Regions from separate parts of the Lentilactobacillus terminaliae genome, predicted to be linked through region 1. Evidence: predicted binding sites of a transcription regulator. Region 1 holds the regulator's gene; the other holds the start of a gene.
What was found. Region 1 encodes CtsR, which represses protease genes until heat stress. Its sites were predicted from a motif close to TTGGTCAAAAAAGGTCAAANA; they were not measured.
Positions count from the first base shown of each region.

Region 2: the regulator CtsR is predicted to act here: its motif matches at 5,798-5,818, upstream of clpP (ATP-dependent Clp endopeptidase proteolytic subunit ClpP).

Region 1 covers NZ_CP168151.1:528,698-540,281, reverse strand. Annotated here, with positions in the region: gene rpoC (DNA-directed RNA polymerase subunit beta') at 1-2,613, opposite strand, end outside; gene O0236_RS02585 (DNA-directed RNA polymerase subunit beta) at 2,629-6,225, opposite strand; gene O0236_RS02580 (ATP-dependent Clp protease ATP-binding subunit) at 6,465-8,957, opposite strand; gene O0236_RS02575 (CtsR family transcriptional regulator) at 8,973-9,440, opposite strand; tRNA gene O0236_RS02570 (tRNA-Pro) at 9,526-9,599, opposite strand; tRNA gene O0236_RS02565 (tRNA-Pro) at 9,761-9,834, opposite strand; tRNA gene O0236_RS02560 (tRNA-Arg) at 9,863-9,936, opposite strand; tRNA gene O0236_RS02555 (tRNA-Gly) at 9,980-10,051, opposite strand; tRNA gene O0236_RS02550 (tRNA-Thr) at 10,056-10,129, opposite strand; tRNA gene O0236_RS02545 (tRNA-Leu) at 10,147-10,228, opposite strand; tRNA gene O0236_RS02540 (tRNA-Lys) at 10,249-10,321, opposite strand; tRNA gene O0236_RS02535 (tRNA-Val) at 10,325-10,397, opposite strand; gene serS (serine--tRNA ligase) at 10,694-11,584, opposite strand, start outside.
Region 2 covers NZ_CP168151.1:806,779-818,362, reverse strand. Annotated here, with positions in the region: gene O0236_RS04080 (hypothetical protein) at 148-978, shown strand; gene O0236_RS04075 (hypothetical protein) at 1,017-1,790, shown strand; gene O0236_RS04070 (hypothetical protein) at 1,983-2,837, shown strand; gene O0236_RS04065 (DNA polymerase thumb domain-containing protein) at 3,049-4,350, shown strand; gene O0236_RS04060 (hypothetical protein) at 4,343-4,735, shown strand; gene O0236_RS04055 (VOC family protein) at 4,772-5,680, opposite strand; gene clpP (ATP-dependent Clp endopeptidase proteolytic subunit ClpP) at 5,887-6,480, shown strand; gene whiA (DNA-binding protein WhiA) at 6,558-7,499, opposite strand; gene O0236_RS04040 (gluconeogenesis factor YvcK family protein) at 7,518-8,516, opposite strand; gene rapZ (RNase adapter RapZ) at 8,516-9,397, opposite strand; gene uvrA (excinuclease ABC subunit UvrA) at 9,532-11,584, opposite strand, start outside.

The sequences.
Region 1 (11,584 bases):
TGCTTCATCAATCATCACACCAGCAGGAACGATTACATCGCCTGTCTTAGGGTTCTTAACAGACTTCAATGCATAACGACCAACGATTCGGTCATACAATGATTCAATTAATTCGTTACCATCAGTAATTTCACTGATAGTAAGACCACGATCGGTACCACAGTCTTTTTCACGAACAATAACGTCTTGAGCCACATCAACTAGACGACGAGTCAAGTAACCAGAGTTGGCAGTCTTAAGGGCCGTATCAGTCATACCTTTACGAGCACCATGGGTAGAAATGAACATTTCCAAAACAGAAAGTCCCTCACGGAAGTTCGCAGTGATAGGTAATTCCATGATTTCACCATTAGGAGCAGCCATCAATCCACGCATTCCGGCAAGCTGAGTAAAGTTAGAAACGTTACCACGAGCTCCAGAATCACTCATCATATAGATAGGGTTTTGTGGATCGAAGTTCTTCATAAGACGGTCTTGAATGTCATCCTTAGCATCATTCCAGATACCAATTACTCGTTCATAACGTTCTTGGTCAGTAATCAATCCACGACGGAATTGTTTAGTAACCATGCCAACCTTCTTATGTGCGTCATCAATGATTTCTTGCTTGTCGGGAAGTTCAGTAACATCCACGATTCCGACAGTAAGACCTGATTTAGTAGAGTCATCGTAACCTAAGTCCTTCATTCTATCAAGAAGAAGTGAAGTTTCGGTAACTTTGTATTGCTTGTAAACTTCAGCGATAACATCACTTAGGAAGCCCTTCTTAAATGGAAGAACTATTTCAGCATCCTTAAGATGCTCATGAATATCTTCGCCTGGTTCCAAGAAATACTTGTCATCAATGTAACCACTGATATTAGTATCAGTTGGTTCATTCAAGTATGGGAAACCTTCTGGCAAGATTTGGTTAAATAAAATCTTACCAACAGATGTAACCATAATCTTATCTTTTTGATCATCAGTAAATGGCTTGTTAGGGTAAGCAGCAACTTTGATACCAACTCTAGTATGCCAATGAACTAATCCATTTCTGAATGCTAAATCAGCTTCAGCAGGAGAATTAAAGATCATTCCCTCACCAATCTTGTTAACTTCTTCCATCGTAAGATAGTAGTTACCGATAACCATATCTTGTGAAGGAACAACCACTGGTTTTCCATCATTAGGAGCAAGGATGTGGCCAGCAGCAAGCATTAACAAGCGAGATTCAGCTTGAGCTTCATCAGATAAAGGAACGTGAATGGCCATTTGGTCACCATCAAAATCGGCATTATAAGCTTCACACACAAGTGGATGCAAACGCATTGCTTTACCAGATACTAGAACTGGTTCGAATGCTTGAATACCTAAACGGTGAAGTGTAGGGGCCCGGTTTAATAGAACTGGATGTTCTTTAATAACGTCCTCTAAGACACTAAATACATCGTCATCTTGACGTTCGATCTTTCGCTTGGCATTTTTAATGTTAGAAGCTAAATTACGACCAACCAACTCTTTCATAATGAAAGGTTTGAATAATTCCATAGCCATAGGCACTGGAAGACCCATTTGGTTCATCTTCAAGTTAGGTCCAACATCAATAACTGAACGACCTGAATAGTCAACACGCTTACCAAGTAAGTTTTGACGGAAACGTCCTTGCTTACCTTTAAGCATGTGTGAAAGTGACTTAAGTGGACGGTTACCAGGACCAGCAACTGGACGGCCACGACGACCATTATCAATCAAAGCATCAACGGCTTCTTGTAACATCCGCTTTTCGTTTTGAACGATAATTCCAGGAGCATTAAGATCAAGTAATCTCTTAAGACGGTTGTTACGGTTAATAACTCGACGATATAAATCGTTCAAGTCAGAAGTAGCAAACCGACCACCTTCAAGTTGAACCATTGGACGTAAGTCAGGCGGAATAACTGGTACTGTATCCATTACCATCCATGAAAGATCGTTATTTGAATTAACGAAAGCTTCCAAGATGTCCAAACGTCTTACAGCACGAGTTCGTTTCTGACCGGTTGCATCTTTAAGTTCTTCTTTAAGTTCTTCAACTTCTTTTTTAACATCAACATTCTTCAATAATGTCTTAATTGCTTCGGCACCAATTTGAGCCTCGAAACGAGGACCATACTCTTGCTTCTTATCGCGGTATTCACGTTCTGAAAGCAATTGTTTGTTTTCCATTGGTGTGTTACCTGAGTCAGTAACAACGTATGAAGCAAAGTAAATAATTTCTTCAAGGGCACGAGGGCTCATATCAAGTACAAGTCCCATTCGGCTAGGAATTCCTTTGAAGTACCAAATGTGAGTTACTGGTGCAGCTAATTCGATATGACCCATTCGTTCACGACGAACTTTTGAACGAGTCACTTCAACACCACATCGGTCACAGACAATTCCCTTGTAACGAATACGCTTGTACTTACCACAAGCACATTCCCAGTCCTTGGTAGGTCCAAAAATTCTTTCATCAAAAAGCCCATCTTTTTCAGGCTTTAAAGTCCGATAGTTGATTGTTTCTGGCTTCTTAACTTCACCATATGACCAACTACGGATCTTATCAGGAGATGCTAGACCAATCTGCATACTTTCGAATTTGTTAACATCGACCACTAGTTCAACCTCCCATTACTGTTCGTTGTTCGTTTGCGTAGATTCAGTTTGTGATGCTGGCTTGGCAGCAGCTTCTTGTTGAGCTTTTTGCTCAGCCATCTTGCTAATTGCGTCAACATTTAAAACGTCGTCTTCTTCGTCTAAGTCACGAAGTTCAATTTCTTTCTTGCTACTATCAAGCACTTTCATATCAAGTCCAAGTGATTGAAGTTCTTTAACAAGAACTCGGAATGATTCAGGAACACCTGGCTTAGGAATTGGTTCGCCTTTAACGATTGCTTCGTAAGTCTTTACACGTCCAGTAACATCATCAGACTTGTAAGTTAAGATTTCTTGCAATGTGTAAGCAGCACCATAAGCTTCAAGTGCCCAAACTTCCATTTCACCGAAACGCTGTCCACCAAATTGTGCTTTACCACCAAGTGGTTGTTGAGTAACTAATGAGTAAGGTCCAATTGAACGTGCATGAATTTTATCATCAACCATGTGGGCAAGTTTCATGTAATGCATAACCCCTACGGCGATTCGTTTGTCGAATGGTTCACCAGTTCGACCATCATAAACAATTGTCTTACCATCGCTAGCCATACCAGCTTCTTTAACAGCGTCCCAAATATCACTATCACGGGCACCATCAAAAACAGGTGTAGCAATGTGGATGCCTAATTTCTTAGCAGCCATTCCTAAATGGATTTCCAACACTTGACCAATGTTCATACGTGAAGGCACACCCATGGGACTAAGCATGATGTCAATTGGTGTTCCATCTGGTAAGTAAGGCATATCCTCTTCAGGGATAACTACTGAAACAGTACCCTTGTTACCATGACGACCGGCCATCTTGTCACCAACTTGAAGTTTACGTTTTTGAGCGATGTAAACACGAATCATCTTGTTAACACCAGGTGACAATTCATCACCATTTTCTCTAGTAAACACTTTAACGTCTTGAACTGTACCGCCACCACCATGAGGAACTCTCAATGATGTGTCACGAACTTCACGTGATTTTTCACCAAAGATGGCATGTAGCAATCTTTCTTCAGCTGATAATTCTGTAACTCCCTTAGGTGTTACCTTACCAACCAAGATGTCACCATCATGAACTTCGGCACCAATCATAACAGTACCGTTTTCATCAAGGTTCTTAAGAGCATCTTCACCAACGTTTGGCAATTCGCGAGTCATTTCTTCAGGTCCTAATTTAGTATCCCGAGTTTCTGATTCGTATTCTTCAATATGAATAGAAGTATAAACATCGTCCTTAACCAATCGCTCGTTAATAGCGATGGCATCTTCGAAGTTATATCCTTGCCAAGTCATGAAGGCAACAACTGGGTTTTGGCCAAGAGCAAGCTCTCCGCCTTCCATTGATGGACCATCAGCTAAGATTTCGTCAGCATCAACTTTGTCGCCAACCTTAACGATTGGACGTTGGTTGTAGTTCTTACCACCGTTTGAACGATGGAATTTCATTAATTTGTAATTATCTAAGGTACCGTCTTCGCGACGAACTCGGATTTCACGAGAATCAACGTATTCAACAGTTCCATCATACTTACAGATCAATGCAACCCCAGAATCATGGGCAGCTTTATATTCGATACCAGTACCGATCAATGGTGCATGAGGATCAACCAAAGGAACGGCCTGTCGTTGCATGTTAGCACCCATCAAGGCACGGTTAGAATCATCGTTTTCCAAGAAAGGAATACATGCAGTGGCAACGGCAACTACTTGCTTTGGTGAAACATCCATGTAGTCAATGTTATCGATGTTGGTTTCGATATTGTTTGATTGTGAACGAGCCATAACAACATCATTTACGAATGAACCATCGTCATTCAATGGTGAGTTAGCCTGAGCGATTACAAAGTTATCTTCTTCATCAGCAGTTAAATAGTCAATTCGGTCAGTAACCTTATGAGTAGTCCAGTCAACACGTCGGTATGGAGTTTCAATAAAACCATAGCGGTTGATTCGAGCATAACTAGATAAACTGTTAATCAAACCGATGTTAGGTCCTTCAGGTGTTTCGATAGGACACATACGGCCATAGTGGGTATAGTGAACGTCACGAACTTCATATCCGGCACGATCACGGGTCAAACCACCAGGTCCAAGGGCTGATAAACGACGTTTATGAGTCAATTCACCCAGTGGGTTAGTTTGATCCATGAATTGAGAAAGTTGTGATGAACCAAAGAATTCTTTAATTGAAGCCACAACTGGTCGAATGTTGATCAATTGTTGTGGAGTAACAGTTGCAGAATCTTGAATTGACATTCTTTCACGAACAACACGTTCCATTCTTGAAAGACCAATTCTAAATTGGTTTTGTAATAATTCACCAACTGAACGAATTCTACGATTACCCAAGTGATCGATATCGTCTGTTGAACCAATACCTTCTTGTAAGTTAAAGAAGTAGTTCATTGAGGCGATAATGTCAGCAGGAGTAATGTGTTTGAAGTCGAGGCTGATATTGTCATTACCAATAACTGGAACAACTCTTTCAGGATCGTTTTCAGATTGAACCTTAATGATTTGAACAGTCATTGGTTCAGTAACTACAGCTTCTTCAGAAGGGTTGAATGTGTAAGCCTTGAAATCTTTATTATCAAGGTAAGGAGTTAAGTCCTTCATTACATCTTTAGTAATTAAAGTTCCCTTTTGTGCAATAACTTCACCAGTATCTGGGTCAGCTAATGTTTCAGCAAGAGTAAGACCTAATAAACGAGTCTTCAAACTTAGTTTCTTATTAGTTTTGTAACGACCTACTGGTGCCATGTCGTAACGCTTTGGATCAAAGAAACGGGCAGTTAACAAACTTCTTGATGAGTCAGCAGTCTTAGGTTCACCTGGCCGTAAACGCTCGTATATGTCCTTTAATGACTCTTCAACACGTGAATCGTCAGTATCTTTATGAACATCTTTTTCAAGAGTAAGTTCCAGGCTATCGTTATCACCAAAGATCTCATTGATTTCTGAATCTGCTCCGAAACCTAAGGCACGTACTAATTCTGTTAACGGAATCTTACGAGTCCGGTCGATTCGTACATAAGAAACGCCCTTTGCATCAGTTTCAAATTCCAACCATGCACCACGGTTAGGGATGATAGTTGTACCGAAGGAAACCTTACCGTTCTTATCGTTTTCTTCGTGGTAGTAAACTCCAGGAGAACGAACTAATTGTGAAACAATAACTCGTTCTGCACCATTAATGATAAAAGTACCTTGATTAGTCATTAATGGGAAGTCTCCAAAGAACACATCCTGAGTCTTGATTTCGCCAGTTTCGTGGTTAGTCAATTTCAAAGTAATGTGTAATGGAGCTGAATAGTTGGCCTCATGTTCGCGAGCCTCATCAACGGTATATTTTGGTTCCAAAAGTTGATAATCAACAAACTCTAAGGATAACTTTCCTTGGAAATCGTCAATTGGCATAATGCCGTCAAATGTTTCCCTTAATCCGTCATCCAAAAACCAATTATATGAATCGCTTTGGATTTCAATCAGATTAGGTAAATCAAGCACTTCTTTAATTCGTGCATAACTTCGACGGGTGCGGTGTTTTCCATATTTAACTAAATGTCCTGCCAAGTTTTTCACCTCTCACAAAAATTCCCGAATCGAAATGTTACAGTTTGATTACATTTTGCTGTTTTGAGCAAAATCTCCGGATTTTAAGCAAAAAAAATCCAAAAACAAGCTACGACTTGCTTTTGGTTTTTATGCAGGTCAACCCGGACAATAGATCGCGCTGACCATTTCGATTCACAACAAATACAACAATTAATATAACAACTTATTTAATCAATGTCAATAATTTGCCTGCCTCGAAAAATATTCTACTTTTTACCTTTAACTAAATCTTTTCGTTCTGGTTTCTTTACTGAAATTGTAATTTGATCATTTCGACCACCAACAGTAACTGAATCTCCAGGAACAATTTCTTTAGCTAATAATTTAGCACTCAAACTATCCTCGAGTTGAGTTTGGATAGCTCTTCTAATTGGTCGAGCACCATACTCAGGATCATAACCATTTTTGGCAATGATATTAATAGCAGTCTTTGTGACCTTAATATCGATTCCCTGCTCATGAATCCGATTAACAACTGGCTTAGTCATTAATGTAACAATCTTAGCAAGTTCATCCTTAGTTAATGAATGGAAGATAACTGTTTCGTCAATTCGATTCAAAAACTCAGGTCTGAAGTTTTGCTTAAGGGCTTCTTGGATAGTTGACTTCATTGCCTCGTAATCTTCGGTTGCTTCATCAGCACCGAAACCAACAGTCTTCTTGTCGCGAAGAGTTGTTGCACCTAGGTTAGAAGTCATAATGATAACTGTATTTCTAAAGTCGATCTTACGACCCTTTGAATCTGATAAATAGCCATCATCGAGCACTTGTAATAACAAGTTAAATACATCTGGATGCGCCTTTTCAACTTCATCAAATAGGACAACGGAATATGGTTTTTGACGAACCTTTTCAGTCAATTGACCACCCTCGTCATAGCCAACATATCCTGGTGCAGAACCGATCAAACGACTAGTTGAATACTTCTCCATGAATTCACTCATATCCACCCGGATGATATCGTCTTCGGAGCCAAAGACAGCTTCAGCAACCGCCTTAGCCAATTCCGTTTTACCGACACCAGTAGGTCCAAGGAACATAAATGAGCCGATTGGACGATTAGGATCCTTCAAGCCACTGCGGGCACGTCTGATTGAACGTGACACCGCTGAAACTGCTTCTTCTTGGCCAATAACTCGTTTATGCAATACACTTTCCAAGTTAACTAATCGATCCGCTTCAGTTTGGGTCATTTGAGTGACTGGAATTCCAGTCCATTCAGAAACAACATCAGCGACATCATCTGCAGTTTCCTTAGCCTTGTAATTATGGTCTTCATTGGCATCTGAACTTTGAGCTAACTTAGTTTCCAAGTCGTTAACTTGTTTTCTAAGTTTAGCGGCTGCTTCATAGTCCTGAGACAACAAAGCTTCATTTAATTCACTATATAGTTCTGAAACTTTTTGATGATCAGTTTTGACCTTGCCAGTCTCCAGCTTGTCAATTCTAACCTTGGCTGCTGCTTCATCCATTAAATCAATAGCTTTGTCAGGTAAGAATCGATCAGAGATGTACCGATTAGAAAGTGATACAGCTGCTTCCAAGGCACCATCAGTGATTTCAACTTGGTGGTGAGCTTCGTATTTAGGACGTAATCCCTTGATAATTTCCAAAGTTTCATCAGCAGTTGGTTCGTTGACGTTAACTTTAGCGAAACGACGTTCCAATGCTGAATCTGATTCAATATACTTTTGATACTCATCAAGCGTCGTGGCACCGATCAATTGTAGTTCACCACGCGCCAAGGCAGGTTTCAAAATATTAGATGCATCGATAGCACCTTCAGCACCACCAGCACCAATCAATGTGTGCAATTCATCGATGAATAAAATAATTTGTCCATCTTGATAAATTTCTTCAATAACTTTCTTTAAACGATCTTCAAACTCACCACGGTACTTAGTTCCAGCCACTAAAGAACCCATGTCTAACATCATCAATCGTTTGTCTGTCATATCAGACGGCACTTCACCATTGACAATTTTTTGAGCAAGTCCTTCAGCAATCGCAGTTTTACCAACTCCTGGTTCACCGATCAACACTGGATTATTTTTGGTTCTACGGGCAAGAATTTGAATAACTCGCTTAACTTCTAAATCTCTACCAATTGTAGGATCTAGCTTGTCTTCACGTGCTAATTCAGTTAAATCACGTGCTAATGAATCAATGGTAGGTGTCGCAGAACCATCTTGTTTATTAGAAGATTGCCCATTTTGACGACGATTATTTTTATTGTTAGGAGACATCGAATTACCACTTACTCCCATTTTACGTAAAGTTACTTTTCTAATTTGCGCTAAATCTAATCCCAGATTAGTCAGAATTCTTGAAGAAAGTGCTTCTTCATCTGTCAACAATGCTAGTAAGATATGTTCAGTTCCAACCTTCGGAACGCCATTTCTTTTTGCAAAATCACCGGCCTGAGCCAGAACCTCTTTGGCCTTCGGAGAGTACGGTAAATAATCATTCGAATCAAGATTCTTTAAAGTACCATATCCAGCAAATCGTTCTACTTCTTCAGCAATATCTTCAGATGTCACTGAAAACTGAGAAAGTGCCTTGTAAGCAATCCCATTTGTTTCCATTAACAATCCTAATAGCAAGTGTTCCGTTCCAATTGCTTGGTGTTTGAAACGCTTTGCCTGCTGTTGAGCTATAGAAAGAACGTTCTTTGCGCTTGGTGTGAATAAATTATCCATAAATACCCTCGCTTTCTAGCGGTCATACTTGAGCCGATTTAAAATAGAAATCATTATATTGGCTCGAAGTATATCCGTTAATTCACTATTGTTCAAGTCAATTGCACTCTTATCGATCGCAGAGAGGATTATAGTTGCCTCTTTACGATTGATTAATTCATTATTATATAACGTGGAAACGATCGTTTCACTATCTCTTTTAGAGATTCCGTTGCCAATTGCGTTAATTAATGAATCTAAAATATCAATGTCATCTAGCAGATTAACCTTTTCGATTCGAATGTAACCCCCACCGCCACGTTTACTCTCAACGATATAACCATTTTGAATAGTAAATCGTGTATTAATCACATAGTTTATTTGTGAAGGTACAACGTCAAATAAACCGGCGATTTCCGAGCGACGAATCTTTACAGTCTCATTTTCCGCTAGAATCTTTTTCAAATACTTCTCAATCAAATCTGAAATGTTTTCGTCAGCCATATAATCACCCAATCTTTGACTAATACTGACTATTATTATACAAACTCAGATTCAAATTGCAATTAATATCTCTCAAACTAAAAAATCGGGAAAACAAGATTTGAACTTGCGACCCCTACGTCCCGAACGTAGTGCTCTACCAAGCTGAGCTACTTCCCGTAAACTAAAAATATTTAATCACTACCTATTGTAGTAGCACAATCATATATCTCTAATTTAAGCAAAAAAGGAAACAGGACACAAGGCTTAAAGCCTCATGTCCTGTTCGTATTAACAACCATCAAGATCAATTCAATCTGTTCAGGTTGACTTATGCACTATCGGGAAGACAGGATTCGAACCTGCGACCCCCTGGTCCCAAACCAGGTGCTCTACCAAGCTGAGCTACTTCCCGAAATATACCTAAAAAACGGTATAAAAAATGCACCCAGTAGGAGTCGAACCTACAACCTTCTGATTCGTAGTCAGACACTCTATCCAGTTGCGCTATGGGTGCAAAATAAATATATAAATGTAAGTTGCTACCGTCGAAGGACGGAAGCGGAAGACGGGATTCGAACCCGCGACCCCCACCATGGCAAGGTGATGTTCTACCACTGAACTACTTCCGCAAAATGCCGACTAGACGATTCGAACGCCCGACCTCTTCATTACTAGTGAAGCGCTCTAACCAACTGAGCTAAGTCGGCATAAAAAATGGAACAACTGCGGGCGAAGGGATTCGAACCCCCACGTCAATAGACACTAGAACCTAAATCTAGCGCGTCTGCCAGTTCCGCCACGCCCGCATACTTCGAAAAACCGGCAATGAGCCGTGGCAGTCTCGAACTGCCGACCCTCTGATTAAAAGTCAGATGCTCTACCAACTGAGCTAACGGCTCATATGGAGGATACAGGGATCGAACCTGTGACCTCCTGCTTGTAAGGCAGATGCTCTCCCAGCTGAGCTAATCCTCCATGATACGTTTTAAAAATGGATGATAGAGACATCTCATCAACGCAACTATTAAATTATATCATCGCTTGTAAACAGCGTCAATAACTAATTTAAAACAATTTATCAAGTCGCGATTCCAATTTTTCGACAAGAATTATTATAGCGTATCCTGCTAGTTAAGGAAAGCCTTTTTTTAATTTTTTTGATTTTTTATTCACTCTTTGATGCTTCGGCACCGTTTAAAAACCTCCCTAGACATACAAAAAGCGCCGATCAACAACGGATAACCCCTTATTGATCAACGCTTTAGCATACTTTAATTTTGCTTTTCAATTTTTGTTTTTCCATGCATGTAAGGAACTAAGACATCTGGTACTGTGACAGTTCCGTCAGCATTTTGATAGTTTTCCAAAATAGCGGCAACTGCGCGTCCTACTGCAAGTCCAGATCCATTCAAAGTGTGAATAAATTGAAGTTTGCCGTCTTCATCTCGATATTGGATGTGTGCACGACGAGCTTGGAAATCCGTTGTATTTGAACAACTAGAGATTTCACGGTAACGATTTTGGGCTGGGAACCAAACTTCCAAATCATTAGTTTTGGCAGCAGTGAAACTCATATCACTAGTTGTGAGCGTGATTACGTGATATGCCAAGCCTAATTTTTGAAGTAACGATTCTGCTTGATGAGTTAAATCTTCAAGAGCATCCCATGATTGTTCTGGTTTCGTGAACTTGACCATTTCTACCTTATTGAATTGATGAAGTCTGATCAATCCTCTAGTGTCTTTACCAGCACTACCAGCTTCAGAACGGAATGCTGGTGACAATGCAGTTAATGACATAGGAAGTTTATCAGCAGGTAAAACTTCTTCTCGATGGTAATTAACCAATGGAACTTCAGCGGTTGGAATAAGTGTGTACTCACGATCACCATCCATAGTTTCGTAACCAGATTTATTTTCCTTAAACTTTGGAAATTGACCTGTACCAAACATTGCATCTTCACCAACCATGTATGGTGTTAGCATTTCTTGGTATCCAGCCTTGGTATTTTCATCAAGGAAGAAATTATAAACGGCACGTTCAAGTAAAGCACCATCACCAACATAGTATACAAATCGACTACCAGAAACCTTAGCTGCGCGTTCGAAATCTAAAATGCCGAGATCTTCACCAATTTCAAAATGTTCTTTTGGCACAAAATC
Region 2 (11,584 bases), 280 kb from region 1:
CACCTGCTAAGTTTTTTTATTACGCCCTATTTCATTGCTTTATCATTTGAGCAAAATCATAAAAGTTAAGAGCCCTTTTAGTTTATGCGATTCCCTTGTAGAAGTAATACTGCCATTAGATAATCGTATACAGGAGATGATTAAATCATGAACAAGAAAATCGCAAGTATTTTAGCAACTGGTTTATTAGCTACTGGTCTGGGGCTTGTAGCACAACAATCTACCGCGCACGCATCTGGTTATGCATGGGCTAAAACTAAGAATTACAACAATGTTCCTATGCATGCCAAAACAACTGGCACTGCTTATATGTGGAATTGGAACCACACCAAAAAGATCCACAACTTGAAAAACTACCCACGTACAACATGGTATCTATCTAAAAGTGTCAAAATGGTTAAGGGTAGAAAAGCTGGTATTTATTATGAAATCACTAGTGGCAATGGTAAGGTTACGGGATTCGTTCACCGCAATTATTTAGTAAAGGGTGCCAATAATAGTAACGCTACAGCTTACAATAGTAATAACCAAAGCAACATATCATCAATACCTGATCTTAACAGTTATAAATCTGATACAGAATATCTTAACTTCATAAATAACGCACCAAAGCAAGATGTTACAAAGCTCATCATACAACAATTTCCTAATGCAAAATTAAGCCTAAATCTATCTAAATATGCACAAGATAATGGCTCATTCTACTGGGATGATGAAGACGTCCCTACAGTTAGTTATGATAAATCACAAATCAATAACACTGTCAGAAAATTGCCACATGTTGAAAGCCTAATTAATAATTTGTATACTAATTCAGTTCCAAGCGCTAATGAACTTGATGCAGCATTGACTGCTGATGGATATCCTAAGAGTAAACGACAAGCTTTTGATGGATATATTGGACTAGTTATTTTAAATAAAATCAGTGGTCGCGAAGATGGTCTTTATAGTGGAAGCTCAATATATGTTATGAATTAACTATCATATATTTAATTTACAATTTTGAGGAGATCACAATGAATACAAAAATCGCAAGTATTTTAGCAACTGGTTTAGCCGCCTTAGGATTAGGTATTTTGGTTAACCAAAATACAGTTCATGCAAGCAATGGTTATAGTGTCGTTAAATCATCATGGCCAGCCGGTTACGGAACTGTATATCACGCAAAAAGCTTCAGTAACAATGCATATGTATGGACTCATTTAAACCACAAAGAAAAAGCTGCTAACTTAAAAAACTACCCTAACAGTAGTTGGGCAAGTCTGGGCACGATCATCTTGAAACACAATGGTAAGAATTCTGTTTACTATGCAATCAGTAATGTTTCACCCGTATCCAAAAAGTCTGTTACAGGTTATGTTTGGAGTGGATATTTAGCTAATGGTTATAACCCTAATTTTTCAAAAGTTAATACTATTGAATTACACAACGCAAGTAATACCGATTACAACAGATTCATTAAACAATCACCATCTCAAGAATTAACACGTCAGGTTCTATCACTTTTCCCAAATAGTAAAGTTGATGTGAAAGCTTCGATATATTCTTTATATCAAGACGATGCAAATAAGCCTTCAGGCAATGTATTAAATTTCAAAGATGTAAATAAGTACCTTAATTCGTTAAATAACAAAACAACATCTCAAAGAGTAAGCGATATTAAATCAATGTTGTTAAAGCACAATGTAGATTTGAATGCTAACTACACTATTGGGATAAGATTAACTAATTTCACATTCAGAAAAAATATTGAAGACCAACAACAAGGATTAGTACTGATAGAAAATTAACAGAGCATTGGAAAAGTCATCTTTAAATTTTGGAGGTATCACCTTCGTAATAGATGGCTTTTTATTATGCCCTATCCAATTGATTTATCTTTTGATTAAAGTAATAAAGGTTAAGAACCCTTTTAGTTTATGCGATTCCATTGTAGAAATAATCCTGCCATTAGATAATTGTATACAGGAGATGATTAAATCATGAACAAGAAAATCGCAAGTGTTTTAGCAACTGGTTTATTAGCTACTGGTCTGGGGCTGGTAGCACAACAATCCACTGCGCATGCATCTGGTTATGCATGGGTTTCAAGTAAAACTTACAGTAACACACCTGCTTATAAGGTAAAAGTTCCAGGAAAATCAGCTTATATGTGGAATTGGAACCACACTAAAAAATTGCACAACTTACGTAACTACCCTCGCACCACTTGGTACGTTCAACGAAGTGTCAAATTACGTCACAACGGCCGTAACTCGATCTACTGGCAAGTACAAAACGCTTCTGGAAGAGTTACTGGTTATGTTTGGCGTCAATATTTTGCTCCGGGTGGTATGAATGGTTCAAACAACCAACAAAATAATAATCAAAACAACAATAATAGTTTTTCTATGAGCGATATCCCTAATTTTGATACTTATAAAAGTGACCAAGATTACCTCAACTTTATAAAATATTCACCTAATCAAAACGATGCTCGCTCAATATTAAAAGAACTTCCAAATGCTAGCCTAAGTCTTAATCTATCAAGATATGCCACAAGCGAAGGAAACTTATCTGATGATGCCGAGGCTTCCTACGGAACTGTTGCAAATAAAATTGTAGATAGAGACAAATTAATAAAAAACGCATATGAATTAAAAAACTTAGAACGTTTATTTTGGAACTCGAATAATGTCTCACAATCAGAAATTAATGAAGCATTGACTAAAGATGGCTTTTCTGCAGATGCTCGTGCAACTTTTCATGGTCAAATAGGTTTAGTAATGCTAGATAATGTGCAGAAGTCTAAAGACGGCTCTGTATACTCCGGCAATTCTATTTATATTTTAAAGTAATTAATTATGTACAAATAAAGACACCTTTAACAGGTGTCTTTTTATTATGCCCTAATTCATCTTTTATAAAATATCTTCTTCCCGCTAACCCTTTTCCACCTTGAGTTTTTGTTTCTAAGTGATCATCATATTAAAATTTCCTCTTGTGCATACAAACATATGTTCGTATAATTAAAATTGAAAATATGAAACACGATTGTGAGATGGTGTTATGTATGATTACAGCAAAGAACCTAGAAAAGTCATTTTTATGATCGATAGCAAGAGTTTCTACGCTAGCTGTGAGTCTGTATCACTTCATATGAATCCGCTTAAATCAATTTTAATTGTGATGTCCCAAGCGGAGAACACCAATGGAGGATTAGTGCTTGCAGCATCCCCCCTGGCCAAGAAACTCTTAGGTGTCCGCAACGTCATGCGCAAACGTGACGTACCTCAAGATCCACGCTTGATTGTGGTTCAACCACGGATGAACTACTATATTCAAGAAAATATTCGCATTAACGACATTTTTAAACAGTACACACCCAAAGAAGATTGGTGTCCCTATTCAATCGATGAATCATTATTGGATATGACCCATTCATGGCATTTATATGGCGAAAGCCCTTATGAAGTGGCACGGAAAATCCAACTTCAAGTTAAGCGAGAAACCGGAATCTATCTAACGGTTGGTATCGGCGATAACCCCTTGCTTGCCAAACTTGCACTAGATCTGGAAGCCAAGAAAAGTCGTTCTTTAATTGGCGAATGGCACTATGAGGATGTACCTGATAAGCTTTGGCCCGTCACGGAGTTATCAGATGTCTGGAGCATTGGTCACGCCACTGCAGACAAACTCAAGCACCTGAACATCCATTCAATGGAGGATTTAGCCCACTATAATCCGTATAAGCTAGCTGACAAGATCGGCAAGGTAGCTGGTGGTGAATTATTCGCTTTGGCTTGGGGCATTGATCGCTCCATCATCAGTCAAAGATATAGTGTCAAAGAAAAATCCTACAGCAATTCTCAAGTGCTTCCCCGTGATTACCAAGTACGCAGTGAAATTGAATTAGTAATCAAGGAACTCGCTGATCAAGTGGCTTCTCGTATCCGCAAGCATCGCAAAAAAGCGCGAGTCGTTTCACTATATGTTGGTTTATCGTACGCTGATCATGACAAAGGTAACCATGGCTTTAGTCGGCAAATGAAGATTGAACCAACTAATAATTCCAAAGAGTTGATTGCCCACATCATGACCATTTTCCGTGAGAATTGGCATGGCGAAGTAGTCAGAAATATTGGTGTTACCTATGGTAATTTGATCGATGATACCTATGATCAACTCAATTTATTTCAAAGTCCCAAAGATATCTTTAAGGCTAGAAAAGTTGATGAAACTATGGATAGTATCCGAAGACAGTTTGGTTTTACAAAGCTCGTTAGACTCTCAAGTCTCCAAAAAGGTGGAACGGCAATCAAGCGTGCTGGCTTAGTTGGTGGTCACAATGGTGGTAATTCCTATGAGTAGCAATTACCCCGACTACGATCCAAATTTGGTATCGGAATTTTTTCGGACGTACCATGATCGTGGCATGATGAAATGGCAAGGATTCTATCTTTCCGACCACACCAAAAAGCTAGAACAAGAACTTCAAGAAGATACTATCAATAACTTACGTAAACGTACCCCTGAGATGACCACGGAAGAAATTGCGGAGAATATTGAAATGGCAATTACCAAGAGTAAGACCATTTCTGTCCAGATAAATGAAACTGACACAGACCGTTCAGTTCCTCCAGAGATCATCGGTAAAATCAACGGTCAACATGAACAAGCAATTATAATTGGTCAATCAACCATTATTCCACTTGAACAGATTCGTAGCTTAGAAATCATTGAAGATAAGTATTAAAAATCCACCTTCAACAGGTGGATTTTATTTTACTATTTAATTTTTATCCGCAAAGTTGACCCCAGTCTTTGCGTAATAGTCCATAATTTCTTGACGATTACCTTCAAATGCAGGTGGTAAGCCTAGAGTGCTTCCCATGGTAAGGATTGGTTCATCTAGACTGAATCCAGGTCCTAATGTGGCCAACTCAATACGATTATCACCAGGGTCTCTGACATAGAGACTCTTGAACCAACCTCGGTCAATATATTCTTCAATATTTAAGTGTTGCTCTTTAGCAATTTGATAATACTTCTCCAACTCATCTGTATCGGCTACTGCCAATGCAAAATGATCGATACTTCCCCGACCAAATCGGGTTCTATCATCACTGTCAGTGGCAAATAAACGAATGCTCTCGTTATCTTCTAGTTGAACCTCATTATCACCAGTAATCACTAATCCCAGCCAATCATGGAAGAATGATGCGGTTTTATCAGGATCAGGAATATGCAACTCAGTACCTAACAGTCTGCTGACTTGGAATTCAGCTGGAATACCATTATCTGGCACTACTTGATAACCAACTAGTTTACGATCAGTCACAACTAATTCGATTTCAATTCCTTCAGGATCATTAAATGCTAATCCGTCTGGTATTTCCTTAACGACCAAGTTTTCAGCACTTAACCGCTTCTGCCAAAATTCGGCACTACCCGTTGGAATTGCTAAGCGGAATCCGTTAAAAAAGTGCTTAGCATCCGTTCTCTGACCTAATAGTGGCAACGCAAAGAACGTAACCACACTACCAGGGGTCCCTAAATAATCACCATAGAACAAGTGTCTGATTTTAATGTTTTCTTGATTGACCGTATTTTTGATCAATCGCAATCCCATTACCCGAGTATAAAAGTCGATATTTTGCTTGGCATCTTTAGTTAATAATGAAATATGATGGCTGTGCATACCCTTACCTCCCACTGCTATTATCTGCCTCGAGTATACCATTATTGAGGTCAAATTTACCTGTTAAAGCCTTCGTACAACAAGGAATTACTTCGTAAATAAAATTTGGAGTTAAAGTATTTGACCTTTTTTGACCAATACAGTAAACTATGTATCGTGAACTTGGTAGAGACCATCTATCACAAAAGAAAAAAGGAGGCATTCTCATGAACTTAGTGCCAACCGTTATTGAACAATCATCAAACGGAGAACGTGCATATGATATTTACTCTCGCCTATTAAAAGATAGAATTATCATGCTATCAGGTGAAATTAACGATGATATGGCTAACGCGATCATTGCGCAACTATTATTCTTAGATGCTCAAGACTCTGAAAAAGATATTTACCTTTACATTAACTCACCAGGTGGTGTTATTACCTCTGGTATGGCTATCTACGATACTATGAACTTCATCAAAGCTGATGTTCAAACAATCGTTATGGGTATGGCTGCATCAATGGCATCCGTATTGGCTTCATCAGGAACTAAGGGCAAGCGTTTCGCATTACCTCATTCTCAAGTTCTTATTCACCAACCATTAGGTGGTGCTCAAGGACAACAGACTGAAATCGAAATTGCTGCACAAGAAATCCTTAAGTCACGTAAGATGCTTAATGAAATCTTGGCAGAAAACTCTGGTCAACCTCTCGAAAAGATCAATCGTGATACTGACCGAGACCATTACTTAACAGCTCAAGAAGCCGTTGATTATGGTTTGCTAGATGGCATTATGTCTTCAACCAGCGAGAGAAAATAATTAAGTTAATTATTTATTTTCCTAAAAAAACAGGTACCGCTTAACCTCATGGGTTATCGCGGTACCCGTTTTTTTGTTTAAACTACTTCTTCATCAGAAACGAATTTTTCAGCAAATTCATTAATTTTTCTTAGGCGGTGATTAACACCTGACTTAGAAATTGGTCCGCCCGGAACCATTTCGCCTAGTTCTTTCAAACTAACTTCTGGATGTTGTAATCTAGTTTGCGCAATTTGCGCTAATTTATCTGGTAACTGATCTAATCCCACCCGCTCATCGATCAACTTAATGTTTTCGATTTGCTTACTAGCAGCACTAGCTACCTTGTTCATATTCGCATTCTCGCAGTTGACCAATCGATTAACTGAGTTCCGCATATCACGGACGATCCGAATATCTTCAAACTTAAGCATGGAATTAGTAGCACCAATCAATTGTAAGAAATCAGCGATTTTTTCAGCTTCCTTGATGTACGTAATATAACCACTCCGACGTTTAGTAGTTCTGGCCGGTAAATTATATTTTTGCATCATTTCGGCGATCATATCATTATGATTCTCATACAATGAATAAATCTCTAAATGATAACGGGAAGTCTCTGGGTTATTAACTGAACCACCAGCTAAGAATGCCCCACGGAGATATGATCTGATTTGCGAATCCTTCGTTAGTAATTCAACGGGAACTCGGTCGACAAGTTGAACACCATCAAAAATTTTTAAGTCATCTAATAATTTAGAAGCTGACTCATTTACCCGCAAGATATACAGGTTATTTTTCTTGAGCTTCATTTGCTTTCGAACACTAAGTTCACCAGTGATCCCATAAAATTGGGTTAACAACTGGTACATTCGTCGAGCAATTGCCGGATTTTCAGATGAGACGTTAAGCACAAAGTGGTGGTTTTTGATTGAAATCGATCCGTTCATTCTGATCAAGGCCATTAACTCAGCCTTAGCGTTATCCCGATGAACAGTTAACGATGTGAGTTCTTTTTTAACCTCACTTGCATATGACATTCCCATTACTCCCTTCAATTAATAGTCGTTTGGCCTACCGATTAAGTTGATTAATTCATCAGCAACTTCTTGACCATTATGGAATGCTCCTCGCTCCTTCAACTCCAAAAAGTCTGCCGAAACTACTCGGCATCCCATATCTCGGAGACCTTGGAAATCATGTTTAACAGGTTGCGAGATTTCATTCCATTTTTGATAATCCATATATTCTTCAGGAACTTTTTTATTGTTGACCAATACCGTGTTGACAAAGTTCCGTCCTAAATGTTCATTGAGGACACGAACATGATCAGCCTCAGTGAAGTTATCTGTTTCACCCTTTTGAGTCATGATATTACAGATATAAACCACGTCAGCACTAGACTCTAAAATAGCCTCACCGACGTTCTTGATCATCAGGTTAGGCAAGATGCTAGTAAACAAACTACCTGGTCCCAAGACGATTTGATCGGCGTTCAAAATTGCATCGACCACTTCTTGGACGGCCTCAGGTTCACCATCGTTATTTCGAGTAGTGACCCACACACGTTTGATTTGCTTATCAGCAGCTGTAATTTCTGATTCTCCACGTAACTGTGAGCCATCAGTGAACTCAGCATGTAACTCCAAAGGTTCATTAGCGGCCGGATAAATATTACCGTTAACCCGCATTGACTGACTCAAATACTGAACCGCATCAAAGATACCGCCTTCCATTTCAGAAAGTGCTGCGATAATCAAGTTACCGATCGCATGGCCCGCAAAGAATGAATCCTTACTATCAAACCGATATTGGAAGAGTTCCAATTCAGTTTCAGGTAACTCAGATAACGCCGCGATTACGTTTCGAATATCTCCAGGTGGCACCACGTTAATATAATCTCTGATGATTCCAGATGAACCACCATCATCGGCCACTGTCACTACGGCAGTGATATCAACATGCTTATCCTTTAGATTTTTCAAAATAACTGGTAAGCCAGTTCCTCCACCGATCACGACGACCTTAGGGCGATGACTAACTAATGCATTGTACATCACTCAGCCCCCTTTTTGATCCGTTCGATATCACGGTGAGTAATGTTGACCGTATATTTCTCGCGGAGATCCTTAGCTAACCTTTCTGCAATAGCTACTGAACGGTGTTGACCACCAGTACAGCCGATTGCAATCGTTAGATTGGCCTTACCTTCTTTTTCATAGCCTGGTAAGGTGAAGGCTATTAAATCATGCAATTTAGTGTAGAATTCCTCTGCACCAGCAGATTTCATCACAAAGTCGCTAACTTCCTGGTCCAATCCGGTCTTATAGCGCATCTTAGGATCATAGTAAGGATTAGGCAAGAATCGAACATCCATAACGATATCTGCGTCCAATGGCACACCATACTTAAAGCCAAATGACATTACTTCAATATGGAATGGCACGTTACCATCATCAATTGAATAACTATGGAAGATTTCTTCTCGTAATTTTCTTGGGGATAAATTAGTGGTGTCGACAACTAAGTCGGCCGCTTCGCGAACACTACTTAATAAAGTTCGCTCTTCTTTAATACCGTCGATTGTCCGCCCATTTCGTGCAAGGGGATGTGAACGACGGGTTTCTTTATATCTTGAAACTAACTTGGTATCTGATGCGTCTAGGAATACTAGATCAACATCATTGTTTTTATCATCCTTTAAGGATTGATTCATTGCTAAGATTTCGTCATAAAAAACTTGTGATCGTAAATCGACGACTAATGCAATCCGATCGATATCACGTTCACTACGAATGATATTCATAAATTTAGGTAACAGAGTTGGTGGCATGTTATCAACAACGAAGTAACCCAAGTCTTCAAAACTTTGGGCAACAACGGTCTTACCGGCACCACTCATCCCAGTAATGATTACAAATCGATTTCTGACTGCCATAATTATTTCCTTCCGTGTAAAAACTTACTTGAGTATAACATACCGGGCGTTTCATTTTAAACTAATTCATCATTATTTACATAAAACCAAAAAAATAAGTTAATGACTCTCTACAAAAGCCATTAACTTATTTTTTATTTAGTCTGTTCTTCTAATTGTTTGTCCCGCTCTAAAACTGGTTTTAGATACTGACCAGTATAGCTCTTCTTTGCTTCAGCAACTTGTTCTGGAGTACCAGTCGCAATGACCTGTCCTCCACCGTCGCCACCTTCAGGACCAAGGTCGATCAATTGATCAGCACTCTTAATCACATCCAAATTATGTTCGATGATCAAAACAGTGTTACCTTGATCAACTAGTTGTTGTAAAACACCCAATAACTTACGAATATCCTCGGTATGCAAACCAGTGGTTGGTTCATCAAGAATATAGAAGTTCTTGCCTGAAGACTTCTTGTGCAACTCAGAAGCTAACTTCATTCGTTGAGCTTCCCCACCTGAAAGTGTGGTTGCGGATTGTCCCAGTGGCACATATCCTAAGCCAACATCTTTAATAGTTTGGAGCTTTCTTTGAATCTTAGGAATGGCACTGAAGAAATCAAGCGCTTCTTCAACTGTCATGTCTAAGACGTCGGCGATACTCTTGCCCTTATATTCAACTTCAAGAGTTTCAGCATTGTATCGCTTACCATGACAAACTTCACATGGAACGTACACGTCAGGTAAAAAGTTCATTTCAATCTTAATGATACCATCGCCTCGACAAGTCTCACAACGACCACCCTTAACGTTGAAGCTAAAGCGCCCTTTTTTGAAACCTCTTAGCTTAGCATCATTGGTGCTAGCAAATAAATCACGAATATCATCAAAGACACCAGTATAAGTGGCAGGATTACTTCTAGGAGTTCTACCGATTGGGGTTTGATCTATATTAACGATTTTTTCGATATTTTCATAACCCTTAATTTCTTCATACGAACCGGGCTTTTCAGAATTACGATTGATCTTTTGAGCCAATGCCTTCTTCAAAATATCATTAACTAATGTTGATTTACCAGAACCTGACACACCAGTCACAACGACTAATTCTCCCAGTGGAAAATCAACCGTGATGTCCTTCAAGTTATTCTCACTGGCACCGACAACGGTAATTGATTGGCCATTACCACTCCGACGTTCGGTTGGTACGGGAATAAATCGTTTGCCGGCCAAGTATTGACCAGTGATTGATTTCTTAGAACGTTCAACTTGCTTAGGTGTTCCGGCGGCCATTACTTCACCACCGGCGGCTCCAGCGCCTGGTCCGATATCAACGATATAATCAGCTGACCGCATAGTGTCCTCATCATGTTCAACCACGACAAGCGTATTGCCAAGGTCACGCATGTTCTTTAATGATTGGATCAATCGATCATTATCGCGTTGATGTAAACCAATTGAAGGTTCATCCAAGATATACAAGACACCAGACAAATTAGAACCAATCTGAGTTGCTAATCTAATTCGTTGAGCTTCCCCACCAGAAAGAGTTCTGGCGGATCTAGACAATGTTAAATAATCCAAACCAACGTTTTGCAAGAAGGTCAGTCGGTCACCAATTTCTTTTATGATTGGTTTAGCAATCATCGTGCTTTGTTCGCCAAATTTAACTTCGTTGAAGAATGTTAATTCTCTACCGACGTTTAATTCAGAAATTTCAGCGATGTTGCGACCATCAACTTTAACGGCCAAGGCCTTACGGTTTAATCGCATACCGTGACAAGTAGCACAAGTTAATTCGGTCATGTATGAACCTAATTGGCCACGAACAAAGTCACTTGAAGTACTGTTGTAACGACGTTCGACGTTATTAACGACACCTTCAAAAGGACCGTCAACGTCTCTGATACCACCGAAGTCACTGCTCAAGTGGAAATGATAGATCTTCGATTTTTTAGAACCGAATAATAATAAATCGCGTTCTTTTTTAGATAACTTATTGAATGGAGTGTCCATGTCGATTTTTTCAGCGGAACAAACTTGTTCCAACATGTTGGGATAGTACTTAGAGTTAGATGAACTCCAAGGAACAAGTGCTCCTTCGTTCAATGTCTTAGTCTGATCTGGGACGATCAAGTCAGGATCTACTTCCAACTTCATCCCTAAACCATCACAATCAGGACAAGCGCCCAATGGTGAGTTAAAAGAA